4 regions of the Xylophilus sp. PBN-3R genome follow, and region 2 is predicted to be linked to each of the others. Evidence: predicted binding sites of a transcription regulator. Region 2 holds the regulator's gene; each other region holds the start of a gene.
The links. Region 2 encodes sigma-54, which starts transcription at its own class of promoters, with help from an activator protein. Its sites were predicted from a motif close to TGGCANGNAANCTGCTTT; they were not measured.
Positions count from the first base shown of each region.

Region 1: mdoH (glucans biosynthesis glucosyltransferase MdoH) is a predicted target of sigma-54. The motif match lies at 2,551-2,568, and genes of this name have one in related genera.
Region 3: glnA (type I glutamate--ammonia ligase) is a predicted target of sigma-54. The motif match lies at 5,326-5,343, and genes of this name have one in related genera.
Region 4: nirB (nitrite reductase large subunit NirB) is a predicted target of sigma-54. The motif match lies at 5,224-5,241, and genes of this name have one in related genera.

Region 1 is NZ_CM173225.1:564,340-571,914, reverse strand. It holds gene AC3ANW_RS02665 (HAMP domain-containing sensor histidine kinase) at 1-346, shown strand, start outside; gene AC3ANW_RS02660 (hypothetical protein) at 336-995, shown strand; gene AC3ANW_RS02655 (sigma 54-interacting transcriptional regulator) at 992-2,383, shown strand; gene mdoH (glucans biosynthesis glucosyltransferase MdoH) at 2,578-4,587, shown strand; gene ffh (signal recognition particle protein) at 4,664-6,058, opposite strand; gene AC3ANW_RS02640 (cytochrome C assembly family protein) at 6,193-7,002, shown strand; gene AC3ANW_RS02635 (PP0621 family protein) at 6,999-7,244, shown strand; gene AC3ANW_RS02630 (ATP-binding protein) at 7,263-7,575, shown strand, end outside.
Region 2 is NZ_CM173225.1:4,261,412-4,268,986, reverse strand. It holds gene argS (arginine--tRNA ligase) at 25-1,710, shown strand; gene AC3ANW_RS20355 (SPOR domain-containing protein) at 1,725-2,462, shown strand; gene AC3ANW_RS20350 (thiol:disulfide interchange protein DsbA/DsbL) at 2,513-3,193, shown strand; gene lptA (lipopolysaccharide transport periplasmic protein LptA) at 3,323-4,021, shown strand; gene lptB (LPS export ABC transporter ATP-binding protein) at 4,018-4,785, shown strand; gene AC3ANW_RS20335 (RNA polymerase factor sigma-54) at 4,929-6,488, shown strand; gene AC3ANW_RS20330 (DUF4197 domain-containing protein) at 6,505-7,158, opposite strand; gene AC3ANW_RS20325 (THUMP domain-containing class I SAM-dependent RNA methyltransferase) at 7,238-7,575, shown strand, end outside.
Region 3 is NZ_CM173225.1:3,447,303-3,454,877, reverse strand. It holds gene AC3ANW_RS16425 (polysaccharide deacetylase family protein) at 1-637, shown strand, start outside; gene AC3ANW_RS16420 (glycosyltransferase family 2 protein) at 652-1,608, opposite strand; gene AC3ANW_RS16415 (O-antigen ligase family protein) at 1,613-3,055, opposite strand; gene AC3ANW_RS16410 (sterol desaturase family protein) at 3,254-4,294, shown strand; gene AC3ANW_RS16405 (competence/damage-inducible protein A) at 4,350-5,180, shown strand; gene glnA (type I glutamate--ammonia ligase) at 5,396-6,811, shown strand; gene AC3ANW_RS16395 (hypothetical protein) at 6,968-7,468, shown strand; gene glnL (nitrogen regulation protein NR(II)) at 7,476-7,575, shown strand, end outside.
Region 4 is NZ_CM173225.1:1,892,022-1,899,596, reverse strand. It holds gene hydA (dihydropyrimidinase) at 1-50, shown strand, start outside; gene AC3ANW_RS09005 (aspartate/glutamate racemase family protein) at 59-808, shown strand; gene AC3ANW_RS09000 (nitrate- and nitrite sensing domain-containing protein) at 830-2,140, opposite strand; gene nirD (nitrite reductase small subunit NirD) at 2,176-2,517, opposite strand; gene nirB (nitrite reductase large subunit NirB) at 2,519-5,053, opposite strand; gene AC3ANW_RS08985 (hypothetical protein) at 5,339-5,614, opposite strand; gene AC3ANW_RS08980 (tripartite tricarboxylate transporter substrate binding protein) at 5,797-6,810, shown strand; gene AC3ANW_RS08975 (polysaccharide deacetylase family protein) at 6,807-7,575, shown strand, end outside.

The DNA.
Region 1 (7,575 bases), 1.2 Mb from region 2:
GGCCCAGGTGGATGCCGGCAAGCTGGGCACCGCGCTGGCCAACCTGCTGTCGAACGCCATCCGTTTCTCGCCGCGCAACGGCCGGCTGTGGCTGCGGCTGGCCAAGGTCGACGGCCGGGTGCGCATCGAACTGCAGGACGAAGGTCCGGGCGTTGCCGAGAACGACCGCGCCCGCATCTTCGAACCCTTCTACCGCGGCCAGGTGCAACCCACCGACGCGCCACGCGGCAGCGGCGTGGGCCTGTCCATCGTCCATGAATACATTGCTGCCCATGGCGGCACGATCGCGCTGCTGACCGACACCAGCGGCGCTCATTTCCGCATCGAATTACCCAATGCCCTCTAGTTCCCGCCCCACCCCCAACGGATATCTCTTCCGCACGCTGCTGCTCGGCTCGCTGGCGGCCTGGCTCGGCGGTTGCGCCACGCCGCCGCCGCCCGCTCCGCCGCCGCCCGCTCCGGTCGTCTGCGAACGTCCTCCGGTCGAAGAAACACCTGCCAGCACCAGCGCTGCGGTTTCCAGCAGCAGTCCGCGCACCACGGTCCTGGCCCAGGCCGAAGGCAATGTCGCCCTGCTGACCTACGCCGACCGTGTGCGAGTGATGAGCATCGGTGAACTCGGCGCCGAGATCGCCCGCCTGAACGACATGCCCGAAGCCGGCCGCGGCGCCTATGCCGACCTGCAACTGGCCATCGCCCTGGGCCAGACCCGGCAGCCTCAGGACATGCAACGGGCCATCGGCGTGCTGCAACGGCTGGCCAGCGGCACTGGCGAAGACGCCCGCCGCCTTCAGCCGATGGCTCGTTTGATCGCTGCACGCTATGCCGAACAACGCCGGGTGGAAGACCTGCTGGACAAACAGAACGCCGCCATGCGCGACACCCAGCGCCGGATGGACCAGCTGAACGAACGGCTCGAGGCGGTGCGTGCCATCGAACGCAGCCTGACCCGGTCCAACGGCGCCGCCGCGCCGGCCGGCGGAGCCCGCCCATGAGCAGCCCGGGGCAAGGCGCCCCCATCCTGGTGGTGGACGACGACGCCGACATGCTGCGGCTGCTGTCGATGCGGCTGACCGCTGCGGGCTACAAGGTCACCGCGGTCGGTTCGGCCGAATCTGCCCTGAACCAGCTCGAGATGTCGCTGCCGCAACTGGTGCTGTCCGATGTGCAACTGCCCGGCAAGGACGGCCTGGCGCTGTTCGACAACGTGCGGGCCAAACACCCTTCCTTGCCGGTCATATTGCTGACCGCGCACGGCACCATCCCCGACGCGGTCGAGGCGACGGCCCGAGGCGTGTTCACCTACCTCACCAAACCTTTCGACGGCAAGGAACTGCTCGACAAGATCGGCCAGGCGCTGGCCCTGAGCGCACCGCAGGCGGCCGAAGAAGACTTCGACGAATCCTGGCGCGCCGAGATCGTCAGCCGTTCCCCCCGTATGGCCGAGGTGCTGGCCGAGGCGCGGATGATCGCGCAGTCGGATGCATCGGTGCTGCTGCGCGGAGACAGCGGTGCCGGCAAGGAACTGCTGGCACGCGCCATCCACCGCGCCAGCCCCCGTGCCCGCAAACCCTTCGTGGCGGTGAACTGCGGGGCCATCCCGGAGAACTTGCTCGAATCCGAACTGTTCGGCCACATGAAGGGCGCCTTCACCGACGCCCATGCCAATCACAAGGGCCTGTTCCAGCAGGCGGACGGGGGCACGCTGCTGCTGGACGAGATAGGCGACATGCCGCCCGCCTTGCAGGTCAAGCTGCTGCGGGTTCTGCAGGAACGCGCAGTGCGGCCGCTGGGCTCCAGCGCGTCGATCCCGGTGGATGTCCGCATCATCTCGGCTACCCACCGCGACCTGGACGTGGCCATGCGCAACGGCCAGTTCCGCGAAGACCTCTATTACCGGCTGAACGTGGTGACACTGACGCTGCCCACGCTGGGCGAGCGGCGCGAAGACGTGCCGCTGCTGGCGAACTATTTCCTGCACAAGCTCAGCAAGAAGTACGGCAAACGGCTGTCGGGTTTTGCGCCCGAGGCCCTGAAAGCGCTGACCACCGCATCCTGGCCGGGCAATGTGCGCCAGCTCTACAACGTGGTGGAACAGGTTTGCGCGTTGTCGACCACTCCGCTGGTGCCGCTGGCGCTGGTGCAGCGTGCATTACGCACGCCGTCGGTCGAAGTGCTGAGTTACGCCGACGCGAAAACCAAGTTCGAACGCGACTACCTCGTCGGCATTCTCAAATTAACAGACGGTAACGTCGCCGATGCCTCACGGCTGGCAGATCGCAATCGGACCGAGTTCTATCGCCTGCTGCAGAAGCATGCACTCACACCAGGACATTTCAAGGCCGATGCTGTCGCCGATGGCCAGAACGGCGTCGCTGACTGACGACAATGCTAAGTCATTGATTTATATGGGATGGACTGCGGGACAACCCTGAGATGTCGGGGTTTGGCGACAAAAAGACGTGTTTTCGACCGGGCGGCGGCAAAAATTCGAAGAGAATACTTCAAAATAAAGCGCTAAGTCCTTGATTAAAAAGCCATTTAAAATGCTGGCACGGGCATTGCAGTAATGCTCCCATGCGAATCCTAAATGCCACCTCCCTCCGGCTCCGCGCCGCCCGCAGCAAGCTGCGTGAGGAACGTCACCCGAATGCGGTTACCGCGCCTCCGGTGAATCGTGGATCGATGGCTCCCCTGCCATGGCGCGGTTTCTGGAACAGCGTCGGCACCGGCATGCTGATGGCGGTTACCGGTCGTCGCGGCGCGCCCAGCGTCATCGATGCCGAACGCAAGTCGCCTGAAGCCTGGCAGCGCGCAGCCAATGCCCGCCGCATGACTTTCCTGCTGCTCACCATCTTCACGACCGGCATCGCCACGGCGCTGTTCGCCGGTGTGCAGCCCGATTACGACAACGCCTTGCTGCAGTACGGCCAGATCGTGCTGTTCGCCGTGTTGTCGGCCTGGGTGGTTACAGGCTTCACCACCGCCCTGATGGGTTTCTGGGTGTCGCTGCGTGGCGACCCGCACACCCTGTCTTCGAAGGAAGTCCGCGACCACACGATGAACCCGGAAGCACGCACCGCGATCATCATGCCGATCTGCAACGAAGACGTCGCCACCGTGTTCGCCGGCCTGCGCGCCACCTGCGAATCGGTTGCCGCCACCGGCAATGCCAAGGTTTTCGACGTGTTCGTGCTGTCCGACAGCTACAACCCCGAAATCGCCAAGGCCGAACGTGCTGCCTGGGAAGACCTGCGTACCGCGCTGGCCCAGAACCCCGAGCAGCCGCAGATCGAGGTGTACTACCGCCTGCGTACCCGCCGCACCCACCGCAAGGCCGGCAACGTTGCCGACTTCTGCCGTCGCTGGGGCAAGGACTACAAATACATGGTGGTGCTGGACGCCGACAGCGTGATGAGCGGTGACTGCCTGTCGACCCTGGTCAAGCTGATGGAAGCCCATCCCAAGGCCGGCATCATCCAGACGGCCACCCAGTCGATCGGCCACGCTACCCTGCATGCACGTTCGCAGCAGTTCGCCTCGCGCATGACGGGCCGCCTGTTCACGCTGGGCATGCAATTCTGGCAACTCGGCGAATCGCACTACTGGGGCCACAACGCCATCCTGCGCGTCGAGCCGTTCATGAAACACTGCGCCCTGGCTCCCATCGAAGGCACTGGCGGCATGTCCGGCGGCATCATGTCGCACGATTTTGTCGAAGCAGCGCTGATGCGCCGCGCCGGCTACCAGGTATGGCTCGTGTCCGACCTGGCTGGCAGCTACGAACAGCAACCGCCCGACCTGCTGAGCGAACTGCAGCGTGACCGCCGCTGGTGCCAGGGCAACATGCAGAACTTCCGCCTCATCGCCGAGCCGGGCCTGCACCGGGTGCACCGCGCCATGTTCCTGACCGGCGCCCTGTCTTATGTTTCCGCCCCACTGTGGCTGGCCTTCATGACCCTGGGCACCGCCCTGTGGTTGTCCGGCAGCCGTCTGGTGCAGAACTTCGACATCCTGCCGGGCGAACTGATGGGCCTGTGGGCCTTTACCGTGGCCGTGCTGTTTTTGCCGCGTGTCCTGGGCATCGCCGCCGTGCTGATCAAGGGCGAACAACGCATGTTCGGCGGTGTCGTCGGCCTGCTGAAGAGTTCGCTGCTGGAAAGCGTGCTGGCCGTGCTGCAATCGCCAGTTCGCATGCTGGCCCATTCACTCTTCGTGGCGACCGCCCTGACCGGCATCAAGCTGGACTGGAAGTCGCCTCCCCGTGAAGCCAACGGCCTGGGCTGGCGCACCGCTGCAGCGAGCCTGGCACCTATGAGCGCCGTGGTCGCCGTGCTGGCTGCCGGCATCGCCGCCATCGACCCCAGCGCCCTGCTGTGGCTGCTGCCGGTCGGCCTGCCGCTGCTGCTTTCGGTGCCGGTCAGTGTGTACACCAGCCACGTCGAGCTGGGCAGCGTGATGCGCAGCCGCGGTTTCCTGCTGATCCCGGAAGAGCGCTGGTCGCCTTCGGTGCTGCGTCGCGCACGGCTGCATGCCAACCGCCTGTCGCGTCCGCGCCTGGCTGCACCTGCTGCCGCTGCTGCCTGATTCCTGGATCAGGCAAACACAAAAAAACCGGCTCGATGAGCCGGTTTTTTTATGCGCGCTGCCAAAGCGCGTCTGTTCAGAAGGGCCGTTTTCCGCCCATTCCCGGCATGCCGGGCATTCCGCCCATGCCCTTCATGCCGCCCATGCGTTTCATCATCTTCATGAGGCCGCCGCCCTTCATCTTCTTCATCATGGTCTGCATCTGGCCGAATTCGTTGAGCAGGCGGTTGACGTCCTGAACCTGCACACCGGCGCCGGCTGCGATGCGGCGCTTGCGGGTTGCCTTGATGAGCTCGGGCTTGCGGCGCTCCTGCGCGGTCATGCTGCAGATGATGCCTTCCTTGCGGCGCACTTCACGTTCGGCCTTGTCCATGTCGACCGCGCCTGCCTTGGCCGTCAGTTCGGTCGGCATCTTTTCCATCAGGCTGCCGAGGCCGCCCATCTGTTTCATCTGGCGCAGCTGGCCCAGGAAATCCTCCAGGTCGAAGCCGTCGCCGCTCTTGACCTTGGCCGCCAGCTTCTGCGCGGCTTCCATGTCGACGCCCGCAGTGACCTGCTCGACCAGCGCCACGATGTCGCCCATGCCCAGCACCCGGCCGGCGTGGCGTTCGGCGTCGAACACTTCCAGCCCGTCGATCTTTTCGGACACGCCGGCGAACTTGATGGGCGCGCCAGTGATCTGCCGCACCGACAGCGCGGCACCGCCGCGTGAGTCGCCGTCGAGCTTGGTCAGCACGATGCCGGTGAGGGGCAGCGCTTCCTTGAAGGCCTTGGCGGTGTTGATCGCATCCTGTCCCTGCATGGCGTCGACCACGAACAGGGTTTCAACTGGATTCAACTCGGCGTGCAGTTCCTTGATTTCACGCATCAGCGCTTCGTCGATGGCAAGGCGGCCGGCGGTGTCGACCAGCAGGACGTCGAAATAATGGCGGCGGGCGTAGTCGATGGCCGCACGCGCGATGTCCAGCGGTTTCTGGTCGGGTGTGCTGGGGAACCACTCGGCGCCGGCCTGGGCGGTCACCGTCTTCAGCTGTTCGATGGCGGCCGGGCGGTAGACGTCGCCCGACACGGTCAGCACCTTCTTCTTCCGTTTCTCGATTAGGTGTTTGGCCAGCTTGGCGGTGGTGGTGGTCTTGCCGGCGCCTTGCAGGCCGGCCATCAGGATCACCGCCGGCGGCTGGGCGTTGAGGTTCAGGTCGGCGACACCCTCGCCCATGGTGGCGGCGAGTTCGCGGTTGACGATGCCGACCAGCGCCTGGCCGGGCTTGAGGGAGCCGAGCACGTCGGTGCCCAGGGCTTTCTCCTTTACGCGGGCGATGAAGTCTCGCACCACCGGCAGGGCGACGTCGGCCTCCAGCAGGGCCATGCGCACCTCGCGCAGCATGTCCTGCACGTTGGATTCGGTTATGCGGGCCTGGCCGCGCATTTCCTTGACGAGTCGGGAGAGCTTTTCGGTAAGTGCGGAGGCCATGGAAGGTGTGGGGAGTAGGGGAATCGAAAGCGGAGAAATGCGGCGTCGGGCAGCGCGGCACCGCGACGAGGGCTGGGCGCGAAGGCGTCGGCGACGCCTGAAGTGGGCGGCAAACGCCACTACACTCGGACGCCATGATTCTAGCGAGTGCGTCTCCGGCCGGGGTGGTGTTGGCTTTGGGCCTGGCCGCAGCCGGAGCCTATGCAGTTCCGGCCGTTTTTGCGCGGCGTATTTCCGACGCCGCCGGCCGTGCCGCCCTGGTGCTGGCCTGGCTGCTGCACGCCGTGGTGCTGGGCGGCACCCTGCTGGTGGAACCCGCCCGTTTCGGTTTCGGCCCGGCACTTTCGGTCACCGCATGGCTGGTGCTGACGGTCTATGCCGTCGAAAGCCGGATGTTCCCCCTGCTGCGCGCCCGCTGGGCCCTGTCCGGACTCGGCGCCCTCGCGGTGCTGCTGGCGCTGGTGTTCCCCGGGGCTCCGCTACACGTGAGCGGCAGCGCCACCCTGTTCGCGCTGCACCTGGCCCTGGGCATCGCGTCTTATGGCCTGTTCGCCGCCGCGCTGGTCCATGCCTGGCTGATGACCCGCAGCGAACGCCAGATGCGCCGCGGCGGCGACGCCCACAGCGGCATGCCGCTGCTGACGCTGGAACGGCTCACCTTCCGTTTCGTCACTGCCGGTTTCGTGCTGCTCACCGCCACCTTGCTGGCCGGCATCTTCTTCGGTGAACACATCTACGGCCGCGCCTGGCGCTGGGACCACAAGTCGATCTTCTCGCTGCTGTCCTGGGCGACTTTCCTGGTACTGATCCTGGGCCGGGCGCGTTTCGGCTGGCGCGGACGCAGTGCCCTGCGCTGGCTGTATGCCGGCTCGATGCTGCTGCTGCTGGCCTATGTCGGCTCGCGCTTCGTACTCGAAGTGGTGCTGGGGCGGCTGCCATCATGAAACTGCTCGTGATACTGGCGACGGTGGCCTTGCTGGTCTGGCTGCTGCGCGGCGACCGGCGACGCGCGGTCAGGCAGGACAAGGCGGCAGCGGCATCCGCGGCATCGACAACACGGGTACGCGGCCCCGAACCCATGGTGAGCTGCGCCGTCTGCGGCCTGCACCTGCCAGCCACAGATGCCTTGGCCGGCCCTGACGGCCGGCAGTTCTGCTGCGCCGAACACCGCCGTGGCCGCTCCTAGCCCGCTGCGCCCGCCGGCATGACGGAAAAGACCCCGCCGTGGTACGAGCCACCCGAAAGCGCGGGGCTGCGGATCTGGAACGGCTTCGCCACCGCGCGGGTGATGGTCGCGCTGGCCGTGCTGCTACTGCAGGGCCTGGTCTATCTGATGGGGCAGGACGTCCACAAGACCTTCATCGCGTTGTGCAGCACCTACATGGTGGCCACGCTTTTCGTGCGCATCACGCTGCGGCCCCGGCTCCATGCGCCGCTGCTGGGTCAGCGCTGGCTGTCGACCATCGGCGTCGACCTGATCGCCTTCTCGGCCATGCAGAACCTGCAGCCCGGTGGCA
Region 2 (7,575 bases):
GAGTGCGCCCGTAGAATCCCACCCATGCTTTCCGTCAAACAAGACCTGCTCGCGGCGCTGGCCGCCGGGCTGGAATCCCTTATGCCCGGCGCCGGTCAACGCGCCGCCTTCGAGCTCCCCAAAGTGGCGTCGCACGGCGATCTCGCCGTCACGGCCGCCTTGCAACTGGCCAAGCCGCTGGGCCAGAACCCGCGCCAGCTGGCTGAAAACCTGCGTCACCTGCTGCTGGCCAGCGACGCCTTCCAGCGCTGGACCTCGGCAGTCGAGATCGCCGGTCCGGGTTTCCTGAACCTGCGTCTCAAGCCTGAGGCCAAACAGCAGACCGTGCGCGAAATCGTCGCGGCGGGCGATGCCTACGGCAACCAGTCCGCCAGCGGCGAAAAGGTGCTGGTCGAGTTCGTCTCTGCCAACCCCACCGGTCCGCTGCACGTCGGCCACGGCCGCCAGGCGGCACTGGGCGATGCCATCTGCAACCTGCTGGCCACTCAGGGCAAGGCGGTGCACCGCGAGTTCTACTACAACGACGCCGGCGTGCAGATCGGCACCCTGGCCAACAGCACCCAGCTGCGCGCCAGGGGTCTCAAACCCGGCATGGAAGGTTGGCCCGAGGCCGCCTACAACGGCGACTACATCGCCGACATCGCCCACGATTTCCTTGAAAAGAAGACCGTCGCAGCCGACGACCGCAGCACCACCGCCAGCGGAGACGTGGAAGACCTGGAATCCATCCGAGAATTCGCCGTGGCCTACCTGCGCCGCGAACAGGACCTGGACCTGAAGGCCTTCCAGGTGCAGTTCGACCAGTACTACCTGGAGTCCAGTCTGTACACCAGCGGCCGCGTCGAAGCCGCCGTCGGCAAGATGCAGCAGTCCGGCAAGACCTACGAACTGGATGACGCACTGTGGTTGAAGTCGACCGATTTCGGCGACGACAAGGACCGCGTCATGAAGAAACGCGACGGCACCTATACCTATTTCGTGCCCGATGTCGCCTACCACCTGGCCAAGTGGGAACGCGGTTTCCACACCGTGGTGAACATCCAGGGAACCGACCACCACGGCACCATCGCTCGTGTTCGCGCCGGCCTGCAGGCGGCTTCCAGCGTCGACGGACTGGGCATTCCGGCCGACTATCCCGCCTACGTGCTGCACACCATGGTGCGGGTGGTGAAGGGCGGCGAGGAAGTCAAGATCAGCAAACGCGCCGGCAGCTATGTCACCTTGCGCGACCTGATCGAGTGGACCAGCAAGGACGCGGTGCGCTTCTTTTTGCTGAGCCGCAAGCCTGACACCGAATACACCTTCGATGTCGATCTGGCCGTGGCCCAGAACAACGACAACCCGGTGTATTACGTGCAGTACGCCCACGCGCGCATCTGTTCGGTGATGGCCGGCTGGGGCGGTGACCGTGCCGCGCTGGCGTCCGTCGACCTGGCGGCGCTCGACACACCCGCGGCACAGGCGCTGATGCTGCAACTGGCCAAGTACCCCGACATGTTGACCGCGGCCGCACGCGACTTCGCACCGCACGACGTCACCTTCTACCTGCGGGACCTGGCGGCTGCTTATCACAGCTACTACGGTGCCGAACGCATCCTGGTCGAGGACGAAGCCGTCAAGCTCGCCCGCCTGGCGCTGGTTTCGGCCACCGCGCAGGTGCTGCAAAATGGTCTGGCTGTCCTGGGCGTTTCTGCTCCGGTCAAGATGTGATGGAAGAACAGGGGATGCGTGTGTTTCCAGCCCGTAGGCTTAGTCTGAAAAATCGCCAGTTCGGCGGAACCTTCCTCGGCATCGTCATCGGTGTGGTGGTCGGCCTCGGCGCGGCGCTGGCGGTGGCGGTTTACGTCACCAAGGTACCCATCCCCTTCATGAACCGCAACGGCGCCCGGGGCGCCGAGCAGGATGCACTGGAGGCGCAGAAGAACCGCGACTGGGATCCCAACTCGGTCCTGGGCAAACGTGCTGCCGGCGGCAAACCGGCCGATGTCGGCACCGCGCCGGCCGGTGCCGCCACCGGCGTGGCGATGCCGCAGGCACCGAAACCAGATCCGACCATTCCGGCGGCACCCGCAGCGCCGACCACCAGCGCCGCCACGCCGGCTCCGGCTCCGGCCACCGCCGCGGTGCCGAAACCGTCTGCAGGCTCGTCCGACCCGCTGGGCGACCTCGCACGGGCCCGGTCGGCAGCGGCCCCCGCCACCGCCGCAGCCCCCGCCGGCGCCGATACCTTCGACTACCTCATCCAGGCTGGCGCCTTTCGCACCGAAGCCGATGCCGAATCACAGCGTGCGCGCCTCGCCATCATGGGTTGGGAGGCCCGCGTCAGCGAACGCGAACAGGCTGGCCGCACCGTCTATCGCGTGCGCATCGGACCCTTCACCCGGCGTGACGATGCCGAGCGCCTGAAGGACAAGCTTGACGGCTCCGGCATGGAATCCACCCTGGTGCGCGTACAGCGCTGAACTTTTATCGGACAGCCCGGCTCTGACCGGCTCAAGGAGCACCTTTTTTCATGGACTTTTCCTCTTCCGCCTTCAGTCGCCGTGCGTTCGCCGGCACCACCGCTGCACTGGCCGCCGTCGCCGTGCCCGGCCTGTTGCCGCAAGCCGCCATGGCGCAGGCGCGTGTCGCTCCGCAGGCCGGCAAGGACTACATGGTGCTGGGCAAGCCGGTCCCCGTCGAAACCCCGCCGGGCAAGGTCGAGGTGACCGAGTTCTTTTGGTACAACTGCCCGCATTGCAATGCTTTCGAGCCGGCGTTCGAAAAGTGGGTCAAGGCCGTGCCGGCCGATGTCGTGGTGCGCCGTGTGCCGGTGTCCTTCCGCGACGACTTCCTGCCGCAGCAGAAGCTCTACTACACGCTCGAAGCGATGGGCAAGGTCGATGAACTGCATGTGAAGGTGTTCAACGCCATCCACGGCGAACACCAGCAGATCGCAACCGACGGCGCCATCATCAACTGGGCTGCCAAGCAGGGTCTCGACAAGGCCAAGTTCACCGAGACCTTCAATTCGTTCTCGGTCAATGCCAAGGCTCGCCGTGCCACGCAGCTGCAGGACGCCTACAAGGTGGAAGGCGTACCGGCGCTTGGCATCGCAGGTCGTTTCTATACCGACGGTCAATTGGCCGGCAACATGGAACGCGCGCTGCAAACCACCGATTTCCTGATCGGCCTGGCACGCAAGGGAGCCTGACGATGCGTCGGCGGCTGCAATAAACGACCGCCCGTCAAACCGATGCCCGCTTCCGCGGGCATTCGTCATTCAGGGCCGCCGGCGAGGGTCACTGTTGCACCGTACAATGCCTGCAAGATTCGTGCCCCTATGAGAACTTACAACGCTGCCACTCTTTTGCTGCTCTTTTCCGCTGTTTTGTTCGGCGGACCAGCCTTCGCTGAAAAAGCAGATCGGGAGAAACCCATGAACGTCGAAGCCGACGCACTGCGGCACGACGACCTGGCCCAGACCAGCGTCTTCACCGGCAACGTGGTGCTGACCAAAGGCACCATCCTCATCCGCGGCACCCGCCTGGAAGTACGGCAGGATGCCGACGGTTACCAGTACGGCACCGTCACCGCCGAGCCCGGAAAACGTTCTTACTTCAAGCAGAAACGCGACACGGCGGCCAACACACCCGACGAGTTCATCGAAGGGCAGGGCGACGTCATCTATTACGACGGCAAGGCCGACAAGGTGACCTTCACCCGCCGCGCCGAAATGCACCGGCTGCAAGGCACCACGGTGCAGGACGAAGTCCACGGCGACGTCATCGTCTACAACAACGTGACCGAGGTCTACACCGTGGATGGCGCGCCCAACTCGGGTGGCAGGTCGGCCGTCGCCGACGGGAGCGGTTCCGTCACGCCGGGCGGCCGCATCCGCGCCGTGCTGGCGCCGCGCGGCACGCCGGGCGGCCCGGTGGTCCCCGCGACGGGTACCGCTGCCGGTTCCGGGGCTGGCGACGCTGGCGGCCCGGCTCCGCAACTGCGCAGCACCGAAACGATGGGCGGAACCAAGCCTTGACCGAGAATGCGATCGCCCCCGGCGGCAGCCGGCTCGAAGCCAACCATCTGCGCAAGGCCTATGGCAGCCGGACCGTCGTCAAGGACGTTTCCCTGTCGGTGCAGAAGGGCGAAGTCGTCGGCCTGCTCGGCCCCAACGGCGCCGGCAAGACCACTTCGTTCTACATGATCGTCGGCCTGGTCCGTTCCGACGGCGGAGACATCAGCATCGACGGCCAGCCGGTCGGCAACCTGCCCATCCATCGCCGCTCGCGCCTGGGCCTGTCCTACCTGCCGCAGGAGGCTTCGATCTTCCGCAAGCTGTCGGTGCAGGAAAACGTCCGGGCCGTGCTTGAACTCCAGGAAGACGAAAACGGCCGCCCGCTGGGCAAGGCGGCCATCACCGAGCGACTCGACGCCCTGCTGGCTGACTTGCGGGTGGAACACCTTCGTGATTCGCCGGCCATGGCCCTTTCGGGCGGTGAGCGGCGCCGGGTGGAGATCGCCCGGGCGCTGGCCACGCAGCCCCGTTTCATCCTGCTGGACGAGCCTTTCGCCGGTATCGACCCGATCGCGGTGATCGAGATCCAGCGGATCATCGGATTTCTGAAAGAGCGCGGCATCGGCGTGCTGATCACCGACCACAACGTGCGCGAAACACTGGGGATCTGCGACCACGCCTTCATCATCAGCGACGGACGGGTGCTGGCCCAGGGCACGCCCGAGCAGATCGTCGACAACGCCGACGTGCGCCGGGTCTACCTCGGCGAACACTTCAGGATGTAGCACTTGGATCACCCCCAGGCTTCGCACTTCGTGTCTCCGCCAACCCCCTTGCAGGGGGCAGGCCGGCCGCTTCGGGCGGCCGTGCGCGGCGGCCTTCCGTTTTTGCGGCTCGCGCTACGCGCTTGCCTTTTGAAGGATTTCGGTTGAAGCAGGGGTTGTCTCTTCGGGTTTCGCAGCATCTGGCGCTGACGCCGCAGTTGCAGCAGTCGATCCGGCTGCTGCAACTGTCCACGCTGGAACTGAGCCAGGAAGTCGAGCAGATGCTCGACGAAAACCCGTTCCTCGAAGTGACGCACGAAGAGGCGGCGCGCGAGGAGTTCGGTGTGGCCCAGTCCGATGCCCCGGCATCGGATGACGACTTCCACGCCGGCAGCACCAGCGAAACCACGGTCACCACCACTGATAACACCAGCGATTCCGACGCTGAAAGCAGTGTCGAGTCCGAACCCAACTGGGACGGCGACGGCGGTACCGAAGTCGTGGCCGACGACGGCGAATGGGGCGGCGACGCACCGGCCCGCCAGAACAACCTGGGCGACGATGGCAATGTCGACGCCACCGAACTGGCGCGCAGCCAGGAATCGCTGACCGCCTTCCTGCACCGGCAGGCACTGTCGCTTCGTCTGTCGGCCGAAGACAGCGCGGCACTGCGTTTCCTGATCGAGTCGCTCAACGACGACGGTTACCTCGAAGACTCGTTGCCCTCGCTGGCGTTGGGGCTGGCCGGCAGCGAGGACGAGAACGCCGAAGAGGTCGAAGAACTGGTGCAGCGTTTCGCCGTTGCCCTGCGGCTGCTGCAGAACCTCGAGCCGGCCGGCGTCGGCGCCCGCGACCTGCGCGAATGCCTCACGCTGCAATTGCGCGGCATGCGCGACAACGGCGTCGGCAAACGTCCGGTGGTCGAAGCCGCCATCGCCATCTGCGCCCAGCCGATGGAACTGCTGGCCCGTCGCGACATCAAGCGTCTGAACATCGCCTGCGGCCTGGACGACGAGGTCACCCGCGCCGCCATCGGACTGATCGCCCGGCTGGAACCCAAACCCGGCCGGCGGTTCGTGGATGTCGAGCGCAACATCGTCATCCCCGACGTGCTGGTGCAGAAGATCGGCCGCGGTGGCCAGCCGCGTTTCCGGGTCATGCTCAACCCCGACGTGATGCCCAAGCTGAAGGTGCACGACATCTATGCCAGCGCTCTCAAGCAACACAAGGGCGAGGGCAGCGCCGCGCTGCAGCAGCGCCTGCAGGAAGCCCGCTGGTTCATCAAGAACATCCAGCAGCGCTTCGACACCATCCTGCGGGTGTCCAACGCCATCGTCGAGCGGCAGAAGAACTTCTTCGTGCATGGCGAACTGGCCATGCGGCCGCTGGTGCTGCGCGAGATCGCCGACGAACTGGGCCTGCACGAATCCACCATCAGCCGGGTGACCACCGCCAAGTACATGTCGACGCCCTACGGCACCTTCGAACTGAAGTACTTCTTCGGCTCCGCGCTGGGTACGGAGACCGGCGGCAACGCTTCCAGCACCGCAGTGCGCGCGCTCATCAAGCAGTTCGTCACTTCCGAAGACCAGCGCAAGCCGCTGTCCGACAGCCAGATATCCGACATGCTGAAAGAACAGGGCATCGAATGCGCCCGCCGCACCGTGGCCAAATATCGAGATGCACTGCGCATCGCGCCGGCCAATCTGCGCAAGTCGCTCTAGGCGGCGAGGTGTAGGCCTAGAACTTGAGGCCCTTCATGCCCTGCAGCAGGTTCTTGCCCGTTTCGAGCGGGTTGGCTCGCATGCGGGTTTCTTCACGGCCCACGTAGGTGAAGATGCCTTCGGAGGTCTTGTTGGCCACGTAGTCGGTCAGCTTGTCCTCGCTCATGCCCAGCGCCGACAGCTGCGAGGTCTGCTTCAGCACGCCGCTGCTTTGCAGTGCGCTGCGCACCAGCGGCTGCAGCTGCTTCAGGATCTCGGGCCCGGTGCTTTGCTTGAGGTAGTCGGTGGCACCGGTATCGCTCTTCACCATGCCGACCGCATCGGTCAGCGTGGCCTTGTCGATGGCGGCACGGAAGATGGGTTTGGCCTGCGCCGCAGCCTGTTCGGCGGCACGGTTCAGCCCGCCGTTGATGTCGCCCGTCAGGCCCGCCTTGCTGGCCAGGTTCATCAGGTCGCCGACGCCCTTGCCGCCCGCGCCCGGCAAGGCGATGCTGATGGCCTTGTCGGCCGAAAACGCGCCGGGTTTCGAAAGCTGGTCGAGTGCGTTGTCGGACGCCTGGCCCAGGATGTTCTTGAGCGCGGTGCCCGCGATCTGGGCCGAAGCCGGAGCCGAAGCGCCGGCCATCACGAGGACAGCGGCGGCGGCGGCAAAAGTCTTGCGCAGAATCATGAAGGTCTCCAATAGCGGCAAGCATTGTGCCCCTGCGTGACCGGGCCATTCACCTGTGGCGCGTATCCTTGCGACTTCCATGAATCAGATACAACTTTTCCTGCCCTGCGCCGCCGGCGTCGAGGGTTACCTTGCCGACGAAGTCCACCAGCTCACCGGGCTGGCCGGCATGGACCTGCAAACACTTCGCGGCGGCGTGCTGTTGCGGGCTTCCTGGCGCGAGGCAATGCTGCTCAACCTGCACAGTCGGCTGGCCCAGCGGGTGCTGGTGCAGCTCTCGCAGACGATGTACCGCAACGAGAAGGATCTGTACGAGGCCGCATCCGATGTCGCCTGGGAGATCTGGTTCACCACCAGGCAGACCTTCAAGATCGAGGTCACCGCCCAGCACAGCCCGCTGCAGAGCCTGAATTTTGC
Region 3 (7,575 bases), 810 kb from region 2:
GCAGGTGCATGTCACCTTCTTCGCGGCCAACGAGCCGACCATGGAAGGCGACGGCAGCTTGGGTGACCACTGGGCCCCCTGGTGGAAGGCGCGGGCGGCCGAAGGCCACGAATTCGCCTCGCATACCTATGACCACGCCTATTGGCGGGGCGACGTTCCGGGCCAGCCGGTTCGTTTCAAGCTTCGCCCGTCCGCCGGGCCGCAGACCGGCCAGCAGTCCGTCGTCGATGCCGCCGGCTACTGTGCCGAGATCCGTCGATCCGCAGACCGGCTGCAGGCCATCACCGGCCGCAAGCCACTTCCCTTGTTCCGTGCGCCCGGCGGCAAGACCTCGCCGGCGCTGATCGCTGCCGCACGCCAGTGCGGTTACGCGCACGTCGGCTGGTCGGCTGCCGGTTTCCTGGGGGATGAACTTCCCAGCGAGACATTCACCAACCAGGCGTTGCTGGCCAAGGCCCTGCGCACCATCCGGCCGGGCGACATCCTGCTGGCGCATCTGGGTATCTGGTCACGCAAGGACCCTTGGGCTCCGGCCAACCTCGAACCGCTCATCGAAGGGCTGAAACAGCGAGGCATGTGTTTCGCCACCTTGCGAGATCACCCCGACTACCAGGCCTGGATCAAGGCGCACCCCTGACCGGGTGCGCTGCATCAGATCCGCTTTTGAGTCCGGGCGATCCGGTATCGCTCCCACGCGCTGACCGCGTTCCGAGGAAAGAGCGCCCCCATCGCCAGGGTCACCCACCAACGCGGTCGGCAAAAGCCTCGCGGCAGGGCCGCAAGCAGTGCCCGCGCGCTTTTCAGGCGCAGGCCCTGCGCCATCAGGTGGCGTGCCAGGCTGATGCGGGCATCGGCGGCGTAATTCAAGGTCGACAGGCGTAGCCCCGATCCGCGTGGCATGGACTGCGCACGAGTTTCCAGGCGGCCGATGTAGGCCGGCAGGGCGGTCGTCGACTTCATGCTGGTCAGGCTGCCCACGGCGTCTTCGCGATAGCCGATCAGCGCCTGCGGCAGCAGCACCAGTGCATGTCTTTCGGCAAGCCTCAGCCACAGGTCCATGTCCTCGCCGAAAGATTCGCCTACCGGAAACCACGACGGCTCGTCCATGAGCGCAGAACGCCGCACCGCGACACAACTGGTGATGAAGGTCTGGCCCGTCATCCATGCCCGCGGCAAGTCCGATACGACGATAGCCGGTGCGTCGGTCACCGCCTGGTAAGGCCCGGGTGAATTTTCACGGGCAGGGAAACGTTTGAATGCCGACGCGAAAAAAACATTGCCGGGGTGATTGGCGATGGTTTGCAAATGGTAATGGAGATAATCCGGATGCATCCAGTCGTCGGCGTCGAAGAACAAGACGATGGGAGACCGCGCGAGTTGAATTCCCCGATTGCGTGCGCTTGAAACTCCCGAATTTTTCTGGGTTATGATTCTGGCGCGTTGGTCGCCGATGTCGGCTAATATCTTCGGACTCCCGTCGTTCGACCCGTCGTCGATAATGATCAATTCGAAATCTGCACAAGACTGCGAAAAAATGGAATCAAGCGCTGCCGGCAGATAGTCTGCCTTGTTATAGACCGGCATGATGATCGACGCAGCCGGCATCATAAATTCAGCAATGTCTGAAAGCCGAGGGGAACGACTCCTCGCGTTTTTTCTCTACGGCTCGACGTTCTGGGCGGGTGCGCAGGCAGCTCACGATCACACATATCAGCAGGTAATGCGCCGTGTCGTTCAGGTTGGTGACGGTCAACACGAAGGGCACTTCGCTGACGGTCCGGACCAGCAATGAAATCGACAGGATCAGGCTCAATCCCCGGGAAGCATTACTGTAACGCAAGCCCGCCCACGCGATGATGGCACTGTAAATGCCGGCGCCAGCTGCGCCTACCATGCCCGAACGGGCGAGCGCATCGTAGAATTGATTATGTCCATCGGTGGCAAACAGCATGCCGATACGCATTCGATAACTCGTATCGAATAGATTCGGACCATAACCGAAGATGGGCGAGCGCTGCCATTCGTCCAGCGCAATATTCCAGATAATGTCCCGTCCGGTCAGGCTGAACATCTGGGCGCCCAATGCGGAATGCACAAACTGCCCCAACTGGTCATCCACCACACCCAGCGTCAGCAGTGCCAGCAGGGCCAGGACCAGCAGCATGGCAGCGACGCAACCCGCGGCGAACATGACACTTGTGCTGCGTGCTGCAACGTCGGTCACCCTGACGGCGCGCTGGTGGTAGAAGATCACCACGGGCAGACCCAGGGCGAATGCGACCCAGGTTGTTTTGGATTGCGACAGCACAAGTGCTGCCAGACAGATCAGCAAGGCCGGTATCGTCATCTTCCGCGAGCGGAACGGCGCATACGCCAGACACCAGACACCGGTCGCCGCGATCATTCCCATAGTGACCGGATGGGTCGCCATGCCGCTGAGTCGAGGTAATCCGGTCACAAAACCTCTCATGTAATTGGTGTCGATGACCCAGGATGGATGCACCACGGCCAGCACTAGGCTGAGATAACAAAACAGGGTGATCGCGTTTCTGCAATGGCGGATTACTGCGCTGCCGTTTTCTGCCGTCAGGCACAAAAGCCCGACGATGAGGACCGGCTGATATGCCCAGGTGTAATTGAACCCGGTCGGATGTGCAGACCAGAACGCCGGTGCGACGATATTGGATAACCACAACAAAAGGACGCCAAGGGCAAGCACTGCGCGAGCCGGCTCGATGTCTGGTTTTTTCCTGAAGAACCTCACGCATTGATCCAGGGCCGCCAGCAACAAGAACAGGGAGGTCAATCGAATGCTCCACGCCATCACCGGGCTTCCGCCGGTTTCCGGCATGGACGGGTCCAGCCCGCTCAAATCGCGGCCGGAGAGCAGTGTCATCAGGCTGTTGCTGATGAACAGCGCATAAAAGAAATATTGCAATATTCCCCCCTCCCAGCGTTTCGCAACCTGAACGGTGCTGGTGGCCGTGGCCACCATCATGAATGCGAGAACGATGGCGCCGATAAACAAAGCCGCGATAAAAATAATCTGCCCCACTCGTTCTCCTGTGATTCGCATATCAATGCGTTCGCAGTGTTACATCTGTGCGAGATTCTGCCTACGGAGCCTCTCGGCCTATGGCGTCTTGCCAGGGAATATGATCCGGCCACTTTCTGGTGTCGGGCAAACGCTGCGCCGACATCGGATTTGCCACAGCCAGTTGAACCGAATCGGGGTCTGCCGACTCCACTGCACATGGATTTTTTCGCGAACGTTTTTTCATCCGCCCAGCAATGGCTCTTCGAAGCGGTGGTACAGCCGGCGATGTTCCTGCTGGGCATGTCCAGCATGATCGAAGACGCTTATGACGGCACCGGCTGGCTGCTGATCGGGCTGATCGAGGTGCTGGTGCTGGTGGCCCTCATCGGGCCCCTGCAACGCTGGCGGCCGGCTGAGCCGGTGCGCGACCGGCGGGCGATCCGGGTCGACATCCTCTACACCCTGATCTACCGCGTCGGGCTTTTCAGGGTGGTCCTGTTTTTGGCGGTGCAGCCCCTGTTCGACGACGCGTTCGGCTGGCTTCGGGTGCAGGGCCTGCACACCTGGCAGATCGACGACCTGTGGCCGGGCGTCACCGACATCGCATGGGTCAGCTTGCTGCTCTACATCGTCGTGTTCGACTTCCTCGAGTACTGGATCCACCGGGGCCAGCACCAGCTGGACTGGTGGTGGAAGCTGCATGCGCTGCACCATTCGCAACGCCAGATGACCATGTGGAGCGACAACCGCAACCACCTGATCGATGCGGTTCTGCACGACGCCATCGTGGTCGTGGTGGCCCAACTGATCGGCGTGCAGCCCAGTCAGTTCATCGTGGTGGTGGTCATCAGCCAGCTGAGCGAAAGCCTGCAGCATGCCAACCTGCGGATGTGGTTCGGGCGGATCGGCGAGCGTCTCTGGGTGAGTCCGCGGTTTCACCGGCGCCACCACAACATCGGCATCGGCCACGAATGGCCCCTGGCGACCGACGATGCCGCGGCCCGCAGCAGTCCTCGCGGCGGCCATGAGGGCGACGGCATTCCGCCGGTCGGCACGGTGCTGGGCGGCTGCAATTTCGGGGTGCTGCTGCCGTGGTGGGACATTCTGTTTCGCACCGCGGACTTCACCATCCGTTTCGACCCCACCGGCATTCGCGACCAGGTCGAGCCCGACGAGCATGGGCGGGTGCGCGACTACGGCGAAGGTTTCTGGTCGCAGCAATGGCTGGGCGTGAAGCGCTTGTTCGGCAGGGGTTGAGCCGGCGGTTCGTCCACCGGGGGCGTTGGTCGTCGGCTCCGGCTACGATGGCCGGATGACTTCTCAGCCAACCCCCACCGCCTTCGGCCTGATCATCGTCGGCGACGAAATCCTGTCGGGCAAACGCGCCGACAAACATATGCCCAAGCTCATCGAGCTGCTATCGGCGCGCGGCCTTCAGCTTTCCTGGGCCGATTACGTGGGCGACAACCCCGATCGCCTCACCGCCACGCTCGAGCGCGCCTTTTCGAATGCCGAAGTGGTTTTCAGCTGCGGAGGCATCGGCGCGACGCCCGACGACCACACCCGCCAGTCCGCCGCCCGTGCGCTCGGCCAGTCGCTGGTGCTGCATCCGCAGGCCGAGGCCCTGATCCGCGAGCGCATGCAGGACACGGCGCGTGAGGCAGGCGAAGAGTTCCAGCCCGAGCGCGCAGACAACCTGCATCGGCTGAACATGGGTGTGTTTCCGGAACACGCCAGCATCATTCCCAATCCCTACAACAAGATTCCTGGTTTTTCCTGCACCGGTCCGGCCGGTGGCCAGGTGCATTTCGTCCCCGGTTTCCCGGTGATGGCCTGGCCGATGATGGAGTGGGTGCTGGACCAGCACTATGCCCACCTGTTCCACCGCGTGGCTTTCGAGGAGCGGTCGGTGGTGGTGTACGGCGCGATGGAATCACTCCTCACGCCGTTGATGGTTCGCCTCGAAGCCGATCACGCCAGCGTGAAGGTGTTCAGCCTGCCCAGCGTGGACCATCCGGTGCACGGCCGGCATATCGAGCTTGGAGTCAAGGGCGAAGCGGCGGCGGCCCGCGCCGCCTATCCGGCTCTGTTGGCCGGCTTGCATGTCCTCGGCATGAAACTCGGCCCCGAAATGGTGCGCTGAGCCGGCACCAATTTGGTTCTTGCTCGGGTTTCCAATTTGGTGCGAATCCGGCGACTTTTACAGACGGCAGAGGTCCTGCCACCTGAAACCCGTGAGCAAGCGAAGGCACAATCCGGTGCCGTGTGCAGCCTGTGTGCACCAGCTTTGGCACAGAAACTGCAACAGCTTCTGGTGCTAGCCTTTCTAACGCGCATTCAACTTTCTGGAGATTCCTGATGGCCAAGACCGTCGCAGACGTGATGAAGATGGTGAAAGAGAACGAAATCAAGTTCGTTGATTTCCGTTTCACCGATACCCGCGGCAAGGAACAGCACGTCACCGTGCCGGTTTCGCACTTTGACGAAGACAAGTTCGTTTCCGGCCATGCATTCGACGGTTCTTCCATCGCTGGCTGGAAGGGCATCGAAGCCTCGGACATGCAGCTCATGCCCGACCCGAATACCGCCAACATCGATCCGTTCTTCGAAGAGCCCACCCTGATCCTGACCTGCGACGTCATCGACCCGGTCGACGGCAAGGCCTACGAACGTGATCCGCGTTCGCTTGCCAAGCGCGCAGAGGCTTACATGAAGGCTTCCGGCCTGGGCGACACCGCCTACTTCGGACCGGAACCTGAATTCTTCGTCTTCGACAGCGTGCGCTGGAAGAACGACATGTCCGGCTGCTTCGTCAAGATCGACTCCGAAGAAGCTTCCTGGAACACCGACAAGGAATACGAACACGGCAACACCGGCCATCGTCCGGCGGTCAAGGGCGGCTACTTCCCGGTTCCGCCGGTCGACAGCTTCCAGGACATGCGTTCGGAAATGTGCCTGGTGCTGGAAGGCCTGGGCATCCCGGTCGAAGTGCATCACCATGAAGTGGCCAACGCCGGCCAGATGGAACTGGGCACCAAGTTCAGCACGCTGATCCAGCGCGCCGATTGGGTCCAGTTGCAGAAGTACGTGATCCACAACGTGGCCCATGCCTACGGCAAGACCGCCACCTTCATGCCCAAGCCCATCGTCGGCGACAACGGTTCCGGCATGCACGTGCACCAGTCGGTCTGGAAAGACGGCAAGAACCTGTTCGCCGGCGACGGCTATGCAGGCCTGTCCGACTTCGCGCTGTACTATATCGGCGGCATCATCAAGCACGCGCGTGCCCTGAACGCCATCACCAACCCCGGCACCAACAGCTACAAGCGACTGGTTCCCGGCTTCGAAGCCCCGGTCAAGCTGGCCTACTCGGCCAAGAACCGTTCGGCCTCGATCCGCATCCCGTTCGTCGCCAATCCGAAGGGCCGTCGCGTCGAAGCACGTTTCCCGGATCCGCTGATGAACCCGTACCTGGGTTTCGCAGCGTTGCTGATGGCTGGCCTGGACGGCGTCGAGAACAAGATCCACCCGGGCGAAGCCGCCACCAAGGATCTGTACCACCTGCCGCCGGAGGAAGACGCGCTGATCCCCACCGTGTGCCACAGCCTGGACCAGGCGCTGGAACACCTGGACAAGGACCGTGCCTTCCTGACCAAGGGCGGCGTGTTCACCGATTCGTACATCGACGCGTACATCGACCTGAAGATGCAGGAAGTCACCCGCTTCCGCATGGCCACCCATCCGGTGGAATTCGACATGTACTACTCGCTGTAAAGCTTCAGGCTGCCAGTGATGCTTCGAAAGGGCGGCTTCGGCCGCCCTTTTTCATGATGTGGGTTGTTCATCACATCGCCGCATGAATGGCGCGATACTGCCGGGCTAAACGCGGAGCGACTTTTGATGATCCAGGCATTGCAGCTTCTGAAAATTATGACCGTCGGCAGCCTCGCGGCTTTTGCCGCAGGCATGTCGACCACGGCACTGGCGCAGGACGGCCGCATCTATCGCTGCGGCAACGAATACACCAACAATCCGACGGTTGCCAAGCAGCGCGATTGCAAGCCGATGGAAGGCGGCAATGTCACCATCGTGCAAGGCACCCGCGGCGGCGGCGGCGGAGGTGGCTCCGGTGCGTCGGGCGGCAATGTGGTCACGGCGCCCCCGGCCGCGGCCCGCATCGACAACGACCAGCAGAAGGCGCGCGACGCCGACGCCCGCTCGATTCTCGAAAACGAATTGCGCCGGGCGCAGGCGCGGCAGGCGGAGCTGCAGAAGGAATACAACAACGGCGAACCCGAGCGACAGGGCGCCGAAAGCCGCAACTACCAGAAATATCTTGATCGTGTCGCTGAGCTCAAGGCGGCCATCGCCCGCAACGAGAGCGACATGGACGGCATCCGGCGCGAGCTGTCGCGCCTGCAGAATCGGTAATCCCTTGATGAGCCTGAAAATTCCCGGCATCGGCAAACGTGCGCCGAAAGACAGTTCGGTCCGCTACCAGTCTTTCGACCTGTTGGCCACGCTGGTGGCGGTGGTGG
Region 4 (7,575 bases), 2.4 Mb from region 2:
TCCTGGAATGCGGCGCGCCGACGCTGCTGCCGCGCAAACGCAAAGCGTGAATCCAGCCATGAAACTGTTGCTGATCAACCCCAATATCTCCGAGAGCGTTTCAGACCTTATCGCCGCCGAGGCCCGTGCCAGCGCACCGGCCGGTTGCGACATCACCGTGATGACCGCGCCCTTCGGCGTGGCCTATATCGAGACCCGGTTCGAAGCCCTGATCGGCGCCTATGCCACGGCGCAGCTGGCGGCCGAACACCATGCGGGTTACGACGCGGTGATCGTCGCGGCTTTCGGCGACCCCGGCCTGTCGGGCTTGCGCGAGGCGCTGCCGGTGCCGGTGCTGGGGCTGACCGAATCGGCACTGGCCAGCGCCTGCCTGCTGGGGCACCGGTTCTCCATCGTCGCGATTTCGCAGCGGATCCAGGCGTGGTACCGCGAGGTCGTGGAGTCGCACGGACTGCAGCATCGGCTGGCCAGCATCCGCGCGCTGGACCGGCCGCTGGCGTCCATCGGCGATGTGCAGTCCCAGCATGGCGATGCGCTGATGGCACTGTGCGAGAAGGTGGTGAAGGAGGACGGCGCCGAGGTGATCATCCTGGCCGGTGCGCCCCTGGCGGGGCTGGCGCGGAGCCTGAAGGGGCAGTTGCCGGTGCCCGTGGTCGAAGGGGTTTCCAGTGCTGTCCGGCATGCGGCTTCGATGATCGCATTGCAGCCCGGGAAGGCCCGGATCGGGAGTTTTTCGCCGCCGCCCTCTAAGGACCACCGGGGGTTGCCGGAGGGCATTGCACGCCTGCTGGCGGGGGCCGGCGGCTAGCGCAGAAGGTTCTCCAAGGCTTTAGCGCCGCTCATCCCGCCCCACCGCGCCCAGCCGCGCAAGCGCCGCATCCGGCTGCGCCAGCGTGGCCTCGGCGACATCCACCATCCGCCGGTTGTGGTCCATCGAGGTCTTCTGCAAAGCCCGGAAGGCAGCCTCTTCGCTCATGCCCAGCCGCGCCATCAGCACGCCCTTGGCGCGTTCGACCAGCTTGCGTTCGTTGAGCGTGGACCGGGCGGTGGCCAGCTCGGTTTCCATCGACGCCAGGCGCTCGGACTGCATCTGCAGCAAGGCGTGCAAGGACGCTGCCTCACCCGCAGCAGGCAGAGCGGGCGCCTGCCCCGGAGCCAGCGCGTTGTCGAAGAACCGGTCGACCGCCTGGCTGCGTGATGGCGGGTTGTCGCGCAGGCTGCGCAGCAATCCGCGCAGGTCCAGCAGTTCCTGCTGCGCGTCGCGAACCCTTTTGGCACACACCTCGCGCAGCCGTTCGACCAGCCGGGTCTGCAATAGCCACAGGCCGTCGATACGTTCGGTGCAGACGTCGAACCAGGCGTGGCTCAGGTTGCTGTCCAGCACCGCGCCGTCCCTCGCCGTACACAGCGTGCGGCGCAGGCGTTCGAGCCGCGCCACGGCTGGCAGATGCTGTTGCCGTTCGAGCGCCTGCACCAGCGGCGGCTCGGCGAATTCGGCGAACACCACCAGGCTGCGTTCCTGCGCTTCGATAAGGCTCAGCACCCGCTGCTGCTGGGTTTCATCGCCCAGGCCGGAGGCGTAGAGCAAAGCGCCCACCGCACGTTCCTGGCCGGCTTCTTCCTGTGCCTGAACCAGATGCAGCAAGGCCACCAGCAGCCGGGACACGCTGGGCACACCAGCCGCATCGGCCACCAGGAACACCAGTTCGATCAGCCCTGCGATGAGGTGGCTGAAAGCGGCCACCAGGTCGTGCGCGCTCATGGCCTGGCGTTCGATCTGGCCGCGCAGACCGTCCATCGCGTCCAGACCCAGCAGTGCCCAGGCCATCAGCGAAAGCGACTTGGCGGTCGCGCCCTGCTGCGGCTCGACGTGCTGGGCGAACACCGCACGCAGGCGGGCCTGCGCCACCACGCTTTCGGCGATGAGGGCACGGCGTTCATCGCCGAAGCGCTCGCCGTTCGACGCCAGGTAGATGCTGGAAGCACCGCGTTCGCGCTGCAGACGCTGGATCAGCTGGCCCAGCGCATCGACCAGGTCGGTGCGGCTTGCCAGCTGGCGCGCGGCGTCGATTTCAAGCTGCTTGGCGGCCAGCACCAACGCGGACGCGGACGCGGAAAAAGGCTCGGCCGCTTCGGGCATGGGGAACTCCTGGGTCGTGGCAGCCGGTGCGGCGCTCAACCGCCGAGCGCCACCAGCACCCGCTGTCCGTCGATTCTCACGCCATGCGCGGCCACCGAATATTCGGCCGCATCCAGGCATTCGCCGGTGCGCAGGTCGAAGCGGTTCTTATAGAGCGGCGACGCCACCACCAGCCGCTCGCCGACGCTGGCAAGCAGGCCGCGCGACAGCACGCTGGCACCCGATTTGGGGTCGATGTTGTCGATGGCGAAGAAACTGTCCCGGCCGATGCGGAACACCGCCACATGACGGCCTTCGACCAGCGCGCAGACACCGGTGCCGGGCAGGATGTCGTCGACATCGCACACGGCGGTGAAGTTCAGGCTCGGGGTTTCCATCTCAGGCTCCTTCCAGCGCGGGCGCACGTTGCGGGTCGCGCTCGTCGGCACGGGCCGGCCGGATCTGGCCGCGCTCCTCGACGAACACCACGTGTTCGTCGGCCTTGTCGCTGTTGACGAAGGAACGGAAACGCTTGCGGGTCTCGGGGTCGGTGATGGCGGCCTTCCATTCGCACTGGTAGGTGTCGGCCACGTGCTGCATTTGCGCTTCGAGTTCCGGGCAGATGCCCAGCGTGTCCTCGATCAGCACACCCTTGAGGTAAGCCAGGCCACCTTCGATGTTCTCGCGCCAGGTGCTGGTGCGTTGCAGCCGGTCGGCGGTGCGCACGTAGAACATCAGCACCCGGTCGATCATGCGCACCAGGGTTTCCTTGTCGAGATCTGAGGCGAACAGTTCGGCATGGCGCGGTTTCATGCCGCCGTTGCCGCAGATGTAGAGGTTCCATCCCTTTTCGGTTGCGATGATGCCGATGTCCTTGCCCTGCGCCTCGGCGCATTCGCGGGTGCAGCCGGACACACCGAACTTGATCTTGTGCGGCGAACGCAGGCCCTTGTAGCGATGCTCCAGCGCTACTGCCAGGCCCACGCTGTCGCCCACTCCGTAGCGGCACCAGGTCGAGCCGACACAGCTCTTCACCGTGCGCAGCGACTTGCCGTAGGCGTGGCCGGATTCGAAGCCGGCTGCGATGAGTTCTTCCCAGATCAGCGGCAGTTGCTCGACCCGCGCACCGAACAGGTCGACCCGCTGGCCGCCGGTCACTTTGGTGTAGAGGCCATATTTCTTCGCCACCTGGCCGACCGCGATCAGCCCGTCGGGCGTGACTTCGCCGCCCGGCATGCGCGGCACCACCGAATAACTGCCGTCCTTCTGGATGTTGCCCAGGTAGTAGTCGTTGCTGTCCTGCAGTCCGGCCAGGTCTTTTTTCAGCACGAACTCGTTCCAGCACGACGCGAACACATTGGCCGCCACCGGCTTGCAGACCTCGCAGCCCAGGCCCCTGCCGTGGCGCGCCAGCAGTTCGTCGAACGTGCGGATGTTGGCGACGCGGACCAGGTGGTAGATCTCCTGGCGCGAGTAAGCGAAATGTTCGCAGACATGGTTGTCGACCGCCATGCCGCGCCTGGACATTTCAAGTTTCATCACCTGCGTGACCAGCGGCACACAACCGCCGCAGGTGGCGCCGGCTTTGGTGCAGGCCTTGACGGCCGCGATGTCGCATGCGCCTTCGCCCACGGCGGCGTTGATCCGGCCCTTGCTGACGTCGTTGCACGAGCAGATCTGCGCGGTGTCCGGCAAGGCGTCCACGCCCAGGCCTGGCCTGGCCTTGCCGTCGCCGGACGGCAGGATCAAAAATTCGGGATCGGCGGGCAGTGCGATGCCGTTCAGCGCCAGCTGCAGCAGCGTGCCGTATTCACCCGCATCACCCACCAGCACGGCACCCAGCAGCTGCTTGCCGTCTTCGCTGACGACGATCTTTTTGTAGACACCCTTGCGTTCGTCCACGTACTGGCAGGTGCGGCTTTTCGGGGTGCGGCCGTGGGCGTCGCCGATGCTGGCCACGTCCACGCCCATCAGCTTCAGTTTGGTGCTCAGGTCGGCACCGGCAAAGCTGGCGTCGGCGTCGCCGGCGATGTGGCGGGCGGCGACGCGCGCCATGTCGTAGCCCGGCGCCACCAGGCCGAAGGTCTGTTCGTTCCACGATGCGCATTCGCCGATGGCATACACATCGTGGTCGCCGGTTCGGCAGGCGCTGTCGATGGCGACACCACCGCGCGGTGCGACCGCCAGCAGGCATTGGCGGGCCAGTTCGTCACGCGGGCGGATGCCTGCGGAGAAAACGATCATGTCGGTTTCCAGATGGCTGCCGTCGGCGAACACCATGCGGTGGCGGCAGCGTGCGCCATCGACGATTTCCAGCGTATTGCGGCCGGTGTGCACCGTCAGGCCCAGCGCCTCGATCTTGGCGCGCAGCAACTGGCCCCCGCCCTCGTCGACCTGCACCGCCATCAGGCGCGGCGCGAATTCGACGACATGGGTTTCCATGCCCAGATCGCGCAATGCCTTGGCGCATTCCAGGCCCAGCAGGCCGCCGCCGACCACCACGGCGGTCTTCGACTTCGCGCCGGATGCCTGCATGGCTTCCAGGTCCTCGATGGTGCGGTACACATGGCAGTGTTCGCGGTCGCGGCCGGGCACCTGCGGCACGAACGGGCTGGAGCCGGTGGCCAGCACCAGCTTGTCGTAGGGCAGCACTTCGCCGTCGAGGGTGGTCACCGTTCTGGCGCGGCGGTCGATGCTGGTGGCGCGGGCGGCCAGGCGCAGGCTGAAACCGGTGCGTTCGAAGAAACCGGCTTCGACCAGCGACAGGTCGTCCGCCGTCTTGCCGGCAAAGAATTCAGACAGGTGCACCCGGTCGTAGGCGGCGCGCGGTTCTTCGCACAACACGGTGACCTGGGCATCGGCGATGCCGGTTTCCGCCAGGCTTTCCAGGAACTTGTGGCCCACCATGCCGTGGCCGATAACGATGATTTTCATGGGATCCTTCGTGGGGACCCGGGGCGCCGAGGGCTTGGTGACGAGGCCGGCGCACCTCCGCTGGCGGGCCGGCACAACGCACCCTCGTGGAACCACGGGTGTGGGTTGGCGCCGTCATTAGCGGAAGAACTGATTTTTGCGGGCTGCATCACCCGCCACAGGCCGGAAAGCATGCAGAAACCGTGCCTGCGAACAGCAGCGAAAAACCCACCGAGATGCACCACAGTGCACCGCCTGAAGTGCAGCCGACTTGAAACGGTGCGTCGGCGTTGGCGAGACCGCCGATCAGCTTTCGAAAAACGCCGCCACGGCTTCCCAGCCCCGAGCGAAACCTTCACGCTCGGCGTCCACATGGTTGTCGACCATCGGCAACTTGTGTCGCACGCCGTCTGCCGCAGTGATGTAGGCGTGGATGGCATAACGGTCTTCGCCTGCGTCGTAACCGGTCACGACCTCGATCCGGTTGCCGTTGAAGCTGCCGGTCTGCACGCTGCGAATGGTGGCGGCCACACCTTGAGCCTGCTGGATAGAGAACTTGGCGGCGAGGGAAAGTTTGGACACGAAAAAGCTCCTGGATGAATTGCCGGAGTCTGGCCGATCCCTGGCGCAAAGGCGTTTCAAGACCGTACTTGGCATGGAAGCTGCGTTGATGAAGATTGTGCACAATGCCAGATGGCAAGTGCACAATTCGGGTGCGCGGCCAGATCGTTGCACCTCTCCTTCGTGTATTCAGGAGTCCTGCGATGTCTTGGCCCAAGCTGTTCACCCCATCCGTTTCCATCCAATCCGCCCTTGCGCTGGCGGTCGCGCTAGCCGCCGTGTTCGGCGCGCCGGCAGCCGTCGCGCAAGACGTTTCGAGCTACCCCGACAAACCCGTGAAGATCGTCGTCCCCTTCCCGCCCGGCGGCGCCGCGGACATGTTCGCCCGCATGGTCGGCCAGAAGCTCTCCGAGGCCTGGGGTAACAAGCCGGTGCTGATCGACAACCGCGCCGGCGCGGGCGGCGTGATCGGCACCGACGTGGTGGCCAAGGCTCCGGCCGACGGCAGCACCTTCCTGATGGTGACCATCGGCCATGCGGTGAACCCCTTCATGTACGCCAGACTGCCCTACGACACCAAGGCCGACCTGGTGCCGGTCGGTGTTGTGGCCCAGGTGCCCAGCGTGGTGGTCACCGGGCCGGCGCTGAAGGGCAAGTCGCTGAAGGACCTGATCGCCATGGCACGCGCCCGACCGGACGAGCTGCAATACGCGTCGTCCGGCGTGGGCAGCACCAGCCATGTCGGCGCCGCGCTGATGGAGTCGATGGCGGGCATCCACATGACCCACGTACCCTACAAGGGCGCAGCGCCTGCGCTGCAGGATGTGATGGGCGACCGGGTGGCGATGTCGGTGGACATCATCACGTCGTCGATGCCGCAGATCAAGGCCGGAACACTCAACGGCGTGGCCATCACCAGCGCCAGGCGCTCGCCCCGCCTGCCGGACGTGCCGACGGTGGCCGAGGCCGGTATTCCGGGTTATGAATTCACCTCCTGGTACATGCTGCTGGCGCCTGCCAGGACGCCGGTCGCGGTGCTGGAGAAGGTCAATGCCGAACTGCGCCGCATGGCTGCGTCGCCGGACTTCAGGGGCCGCGTGGAAGAGACCGGCGGCGACGTCGCCAGCATGACGCTCAAACAATCGTCCGACTACCTCGACGCCGAGTTCGTGCGCTGGGCCAAGGTGGTGAAGGACCGCAACATCAAAGCCGAATGAACCCCATCGACACACCGACGCACCCGCGCGATTTCCAAGGCTACGCCAACCGGCCGCCCGCCGTGACCTGGCCGGGCGGCGCGCGGGTGGCGGTTTCTTTCGTGCTCAATTTCGAGGAAGGCGCCGAGTTCTCGGTGGCCGACGGCGACGCCCGCAACGAAGGTGTGTACGAGGTCATCGACCCGCGCTCCGGCTGGGATCCGTGCATCGACAGTCACTTCGAATACGGCACCCGCGCGGCCTGGTGGCGCATCGCCGACACCTTCGACCGCTTCGATGTCCCGATGACGGTCAGCGCCTGTGGCCGCGCAGTCGAACGCAGCCCATGGCTGGCGCAGGACGCGGTGAGCCGCGGCCACGAGGTTTCGGCGCACGGCTGGCGCTGGGAAAGCCACGCCGGAATGACACCCGAACGCGAAGCCGCAGACATGGACGCCTCCATCCGCGCCATCGAGGCGGCGTGCGGCAAGCGCCCGCTGGGCTGGCATACCCGTTCGGCCTGCACACCGGCCACCCGCGGGCTGTTGGCCGAGCGTGGTTTCCTGTACGACAGCGACGCCTATAACGACGACCTGCCCTACTTCGTGCCGCTGGCCAGCGGGCCGCACCTGGTGCTGCCCTATGCCTTCGACACCAACGACATGCAGTTCCAGCACACCCAGCGTTTCGCCACCGCCGGGCAGTTCGCCGAATACGTCGTCGACGCCTACGACTGGCTGCTACAGGAAGGCGGCCATGCGCCGCGCATGATGTCCGTCGGCCTGC